Regions from separate parts of the Anaerocellum diazotrophicum genome, predicted to be linked through region 2. Evidence: riboswitches for the same ligand, from Rfam matches in the RefSeq annotation. Region 2 holds a riboswitch; the other holds the start of a gene.
The links. A riboswitch is a leader RNA that binds a small molecule or an ion and turns the genes downstream of it on or off. The one in region 2 is predicted to bind cyclic di-AMP.

Region 1 (3,418 bases), 300 kb from region 2:
AGTATGCATCTATAATAACCTTAGGAGGCTTCCCCAGAATCTTTCCTGTATCAAATATATTGTAAATCTCTTCATCTTTCATAAGTCCATCTGCATGGATTCCTGCCCGTGTTGCGTTAAAGTTTTCACCGACAAAAGGCGTCATTGGAGGAATCTCATACCCTATTTCTTTTTTGAAATACTCAGCAATCTCAGATATCACAGCAACGTTCATGCCGTCTGCAGACCCTCTTATCTGAATATATTCCATCACCATTGCCTCTAATGGGGTGTTACCAGTTCGTTCACCTATTCCTAAAAGTGATGTGTTTACCATTGAGGCACCATAAAGCCATGCCATTGTAGAGTTTATCACAGCCTTGTAAAAATCATTGTGCCCATGCCATTCAAGCCACTCAGATGGCACTTCACCATAGTTGACAATACCATAGATTATTTGAGGAACGCTTCTTGGCAGAGCCACACCTGGTATTGGTGATCCAAGCCCCAGCGTATCACATGCTCTAATTTTCACAGGCATGTTTGCCTCTTTTGAAAGTTTCATAAGTTCATTAATAAATGGCAAGACAAACCCATAAAAGTCTGCACGTGTTATGTCTTCAAAATGGCACCTTGGAATAATTCCTGCCTCTAAAGCTGCTGACACAATTTCTAAATATTGCTTCATTGCCTGGCTTCGTGTCATCTTGAGCTTCTTAAAAATGTGATAGTCCGAGCATGAAACCAAAATTCCTGTTTCCTTGATACCAAGGCTCTTTACAATCTCAAAATCCTCTTTTTTTGCGCGAATCCAAGCAGTCACCTTTGGGAAATCATAACCTTTTTCCAAACATTTTAAAACTGCTTCCTTGTCCTGCTTTGAATAGACAAAAAACTCTGTGTGAAGAATTATCCCACTTCCATTGTCAAGATCATGCAAGTAGTCATAAATTCTACAGATTTGTTCAACAGTGTAAGGTGAGCGTGATTGCTGACCGTCTCTGAAAGTAGTGTCAGTTATATAAAGTCGTTCTGGCACGTTCATGGGCACAATCCTGTGATTGAATACAAGCCTTGGCACTTCATTGTAAGGATAGATGTTTCTGAAAAGATTTGGCTCTTCAACATCCCTAAACTGATATTCAATCTCAAGAATATGAGTCTTTTGATTAAATTTTACATTCAAAAACACAACCTCCCTTTCAAAGCTTCGGGGGTTAGCTGACGGGTTCGGGCAGAAAGGGAATTTTTGCCCTACAAGGCAAGATGCCTTGATTCACCCCAAAAAAGTGGGTCCCCCCTATCCTGTGCTTTTTACACAAGAATTCAGCTTTTTTTGATTTTATTTTTTATTATGATTTTTATCATACCAGAAAAACAGTAGTTTGGCAAGAAAGAATGTCTATACCTTCACAAGCTCATACTCCAAACTTCCAAGCCCAATCTCTTGAGCATGTTTTAGTGCTACTCTCCAGTCTGTGTCAGGATGAATGCTCTTGAACCTGTCAATTTTTCCATCAACCTCTATGTGTTTTGCCTTTTCAAGTGCAGAGCCAGCCGGTATGAACGTAGAGTTATTTACAAGGTCAACACATGCCTTGTCAAGCGCAACAGGGTCAAATGACGCTGCAATACCAATATCAGGTGCAACAGGAATATCATTGTGTGACCAGCAGTCACAGTCAGGCGAAATGTTCATGACAAAGTTTATGTGAAAATTGGGTTTGTCTTTTAAAACTGCATAGGTATACTCAGCAATCTTTTCGCTTGCGATTGACGCTGCCTCATCCCATCTTACAGTTGCCGCTTCAAACTGGCACACAGCAACGCACTGGCCGCATCCAACACACTTTTCATAGCTAATTACCGCTTTTTTCTTCTCATTCAAAGTTATAGCAAGCTGTGCGCAGCTTTTGACACACATTCCGCAGCCAACACATTTTGATGTCTTTATAACCGGCTTTGAGGATGAGTGCATAAAAAGCTTTCCGCCGCGCGAGCCCGAACCCATTCCAATGTTTTTGATAGCACCACCAAACCCTGTCATCTCATGACCTTTAAAGTGGTTCATTGAGATTATAATATCAGCATCTGCAATGGCAGAGCCAATCTTTGCTTTTTGAGTATGTTTAAGGTTCACCTCAATCTCTCTGTACTCTGTTCCTTTCAGACCATCTGCGATGATTACATGACAACCAAGTACAAGCGGGTTAAACCCATTTTCATACGCAGCTTCTAAGTGGTCCAGAGCATTGCTTCTTCTTCCCGTGTAAAGTGTGTTCGCATCTGTCACGAACGGTTTTCCACCAAGACTTTTGATGAGTTTTACAATCCTTGCGACATAGTTAGGTCTTATATACGCAAGGTTTCCTGGTTCTCCAAAGTGGACCTTGATAGCGACAAACTTGTTTTTAAAATCGATTGTTTCAATCCCTGCCTTTTTCACAAGGTTCTCAAGCTTATCAAGCATATTATACCCTGGTTTTGTTTTAAAGTCTGTAAAATATACCTTTGATTTTGCCATTTTCCCTTTTCAACTCCTTTCAAAATTTTCGGGTAAGTAAAATTATAATCCTTTTTTGAAATTTGTGAATAGCTATAATTTAGCTGATGGTTGCAAAATGTTGATGTGTGCCTTTGCAAGTTATAGTATAATAGTGAAAAGTAGAGGAATACAAGAATGCACTTTTTTGATATAAGGTATCAGAAATGATACCTTATAAAATGTTCTTGCGCAAGAAAAAGAGGGTGTGTTTATAATGAAGGTGTTGATTGTTGACAATTTTGATTCGTTTACGTATAATCTCTACAACTATTTTTTAAGACTCAAAGTGTCTACCATTGTGATAAACCGTGACAAGCTTGTTATAGAAGATATTTACAAGCTAAACCCGACTCACATTGTTCTTTCTCCTGGACCAGGAAGACCTACTGACGATAATATTTTGTTTGAAATCATAGATAAATTTAAAGAATCAAAAAATATTCTTGGTGTATGCCTTGGACATCAAGCAATTGGCATGTTCTTTGGGGCAAAGTTAAAGAAGGCAAAAAGGCCTATGCACGGTATTATTGATACAATATTTCACGATAAAAAAGGAGTATTTGAAAAACTCAAAAACCCTCTTCGTGTTGTGCGATACCACTCTCTTGTGATAGATGATGTTGACAGCACACAACTTACCATCACAGCAGTATCAAAAGAGGGAGAGGTTATGGGTATAAGACACAAAAGGTTTAAAATAGAAGGTGTGCAGTTTCATCCTGAGTCAATTGCAACTCAGCATGGACTTTTGATGCTTAAAAATTTTTTAAAAGGGTGAAAAATAAAAGTGAAGATTTTAGTTTACAACACAGTAACTGACCCATTTATGATTTTTTATTATTTGAAAACTGATTTTTCAGTTTTGCTTGAAAGTAATATGCTAAGTAAAAAGTA
Region 2 (3,418 bases):
CGAGAGCAAAAAAATCGCGGAGGAGAAAATAGAACAGGTTGATCTTTCCAGCAAAAAACTTTTGAGCATATTAAAGATTTCTGGTGGTGAGAGGCAAAGAACTTCCTTTGCACGTGTGCTTGCTCAAAGTAGCAAAGTTTTGCTTTTAGATGAGCCAAATTCAAACTTGGATATTTCCCATCAAGAAAAAATTTTAAGAATTGCAAAAAAGGAAGCGCTTGATGGCAAGATTGTCATAATGGCAATTCATAATCTGAAAATTGCAGCCAAAGTGTGCGATTGCGTGATTATAATGAAAGATGGTAAAATTGTAGATATTGGAAGACCAGATGAGGTTCTAAACCAACAGAACATCAAAAAGGTGTACAATGTTGACGCAGTTGTTTACAAAAATCCATTTGGGATATTTGATATAGAACTTATCCAGAGAGAAGACCCAAAAGCTGTGCACGTTCATGTTGTTGCAGGAGGTGGGAGCGCACAGCTTCTTTTCAGGATGCTCGTTGAAATGGGGTGTAAAGTCACAACAGGTGTACTTTCCACAAACGATACAGACTTTGAAACAGCTCAGCTTTTTTCCATCTATACAGTTTTTACGAAACCTTTTATGCCAATTGGAGAAAAAGAGTATATTGAAAATATTCAGCTAATCAGCAAGGCAGACCTGTGCGTGCTTTGCAGTATTCCGTTTGGTGTTCAGAACCTGAAAAACTTAGAGGCGCTAAGGTATGCTAATAAGCTTTGCATAATTGAAGAGGAGGATATTTCAAAACGCGATTTTACAGGCGGTTTTGCAACAAATCTTTACAATTGCTTGAGAGAAAAAGCCTTAGTTGTTTCAAACAGTGAGAGTTTGAAAGATTATATCTTAAGAGAAACAAATGTAAAAGATGTAAAGGAGTGATTTAAAATGAATCAAAATAAGGCATGGTGGTTGGATACAAACTTTGAAACTGTAAAGAAAAACTTGGAGGCAAGAAACTTTGAATGTTTTGTTGTTGAAAAAAAAGAAGATGTTGTACCTCTTTTAGAAAAACTCATTTCAAAAGGCAGCATGGTATCATGCGGTGGGTCAATGACACTTTTTGAATGTGGTGTGATAGATTTTCTGAGAAATGGCAATTACAACTTTTTGGACAGATACAAAGAAGGAATAACACCTGAGGAGCTTGGTGAGATTTACAGAAAATCTTTCTGGGCTGACTACTATCTTATGTCAACAAACGCAATAACACTTGACGGAAAACTCATAAACATAGATGGGAATGGCAACAGGCTTGCAGCGCTTCTTTTCGGTCCTAAAAATGTAATAGTGATTGCCGGAAAGAACAAGCTTGTTTTAAACGAGGAACAAGGTTTGCTGAGAGTAAGGAACATAGCATCTCCTATGAACTCAAAAAGACTTTCTCGAAACACACCCTGTACCCAGGACGGAAAATGCCATGATTGTTTAAGTTTTGAGTGCATCTGCAGCCATATTGTTGTAACAAGAAGGTCTCCTGCAAAGGGAAGAATCAAGGTTGTGCTGGTCAAAGAAGACTTGGGCTTTTAGAGATGGGGTTGTAATATTTCAGAAATATTTGCGTAACAATTCTGTAAAAAAGGGTTGACAGAATAAAGTGACTTGTAATAAAATAATAACATCAAAATAATAAACTTCATAGGCTGAATGTCTGAGCAAATTGTAAAAATTGCTCAGACAGCGGGAGACCCAAAGTAAGTCAGGGGTGAATCGGCAAAAGTGTTGCCGTAGGGATAGCCTTCTTGTCCCGAACCCGTCAGCTAATCCCGTAAGCCTCAAGAAGGGAGTTTTTGCATGAATCTCAGAAGTTTAATGGCTATACTTCTTGTAATTTTTTTGATGTTTTTTTCTGCAAAGGCCTTTGCCCAGTCAGCCCAGGCAAAATCCACAATAAATATAAGAAGTGCACCTTCAACAAGTAGTAAGATTTTAGGAGTTTTCCCCAAAGGGTTTAAAGCACAAGTTTTGTCAAATACAGGTGGATGGGTAAAGATTTCGTATGATGGAATTGTTGGGTATGTAAAGTCTGATTACATAGCTATTACGAATGAAAAAATGAGCGCAGTTTTAAATAATTCAAGAGCAAGTGTAGCAAAAACGGCTGATATAATTGCGCAAGCCACAGTTTTAAAAGACAATGCACGCCTGAGAAGTGATATGTCAACTTCATCAAAGGTGCTGAAGACATTAAAAAATGGTAGCAAGGTGTATGTCCTGTCAAAAGAACAAAATGGCTGGGTGAAGGTAAAGACGCTTGATGGCGCAGTAGGATATATGGCTTATTACCTTTTGAAGATGCCATCGCAGCTTGTATCAAAAACAGTGTCACGTGGTGGGTTTGAAAGAAGTCAAGCAGAAACTTTTATAAATCTTAGCTTGGCACAGAGAATTTTGGAGTTTGCTCAAAGATTTCGTGGCATAAGATACTCATACGGTGGAACATCGCCATCAACTGGTTTTGACTGTTCAGGATTTGTTCAGTTTGTGTTTAGAAACTTTGGAATAAATTTAGAAAGAACAGCAGCTGACATGGCAAGGGCAAATGGTGTGAGAATTTCGTATAGTGAAATTCAACCGGGAGATTTGCTTTTCTTTGATACAGATGGTGGGAAAAATTATATAAATCATGTTGGCATATATTTAGGTGGTGGCAAGTTCATTCATGCGTCAAGTGCAAGGGGACGTGTAACAGAAACTGACCTAAATTCATATTATGGAAGATTTTTTATGATGGCAAAAAGGGTCATAAGATGAAAGTAAAAAGGGGCTTTTTCCTGAAAATCAGAAAGGGAAAAGCCCCTTTTATGTTTGAAAATGTTTTTTACTTTTTTATCAAAGGCAAAATTAGGTTTTTGACATCTTCCTCGTTTTCAATAGTAGCGTCAACCTTATTGAGCTGCCAAACCTCAAGATGAGAAATCTCTTCGCCCGGTGCCACAAGGTAAAGTGGACTTAGAGTTTCCATCTCAAGCATGAAATCGGTTGTATATGTTTCGTAAGAACATCCAAAGTCAGGGTACTGGGCACCATCTATGTGTTTATATTGTTTTATAAACAAGTTTCCATCGATTAAATAGCAAGCCCAGCCATCTAAATTTGGATATCCAATCTTAAACGGTGGTTTGCAGTTTTTATCCTGTTTTAGAATAATAAAATTCTCTCCCCACAAGACTCTGTGGTCGTTAAGTTTTGTGTATGGCCACATAACCAAAGGATAGCTTGGTAAAAGTCCTGTATCAATCTTTGGAATTGGCATGACTTCAACTCCACCAGGAGCCATTACAGAAAGAGCCCAAATTGCAAACTTAACTTCAAAAAGACCATTGTTTTTGATTTTATACGTTACATAAACTTCTGGTTCAGTTGGGTGAAACTTCAGTTCAATTGTTTTTTGCA

Region 1: it holds a riboswitch for cyclic di-AMP, as region 2 does, so the genes downstream of both, CaldiYA01_RS01820 (beta/alpha barrel domain-containing protein) here and CaldiYA01_RS03295 (C40 family peptidase) in region 2, are expected to answer to the same signal.

What each region holds. Positions count from the first base shown of each region.
Region 1 is NZ_AP024480.1:430,796-434,213, forward strand. It holds gene CaldiYA01_RS01820 (beta/alpha barrel domain-containing protein) at 1-1,165, opposite strand, end outside; cyclic di-AMP (ydaO/yuaA leader) riboswitch at 1,170-1,321, opposite strand; gene CaldiYA01_RS01825 (DUF362 domain-containing protein) at 1,382-2,503, opposite strand; gene CaldiYA01_RS01830 (anthranilate synthase component II) at 2,739-3,302, shown strand; gene pabB (aminodeoxychorismate synthase component I) at 3,312-3,418, shown strand, end outside.
Region 2 is NZ_AP024480.1:733,113-736,530, forward strand. It holds gene CaldiYA01_RS03285 (ABC transporter ATP-binding protein) at 1-904, shown strand, start outside; gene CaldiYA01_RS03290 (lactate utilization protein) at 911-1,552, shown strand; cyclic di-AMP (ydaO/yuaA leader) riboswitch at 1,654-1,812, shown strand; gene CaldiYA01_RS03295 (C40 family peptidase) at 1,817-2,776, shown strand; gene CaldiYA01_RS03300 (hypothetical protein) at 2,844-3,418, opposite strand, start outside.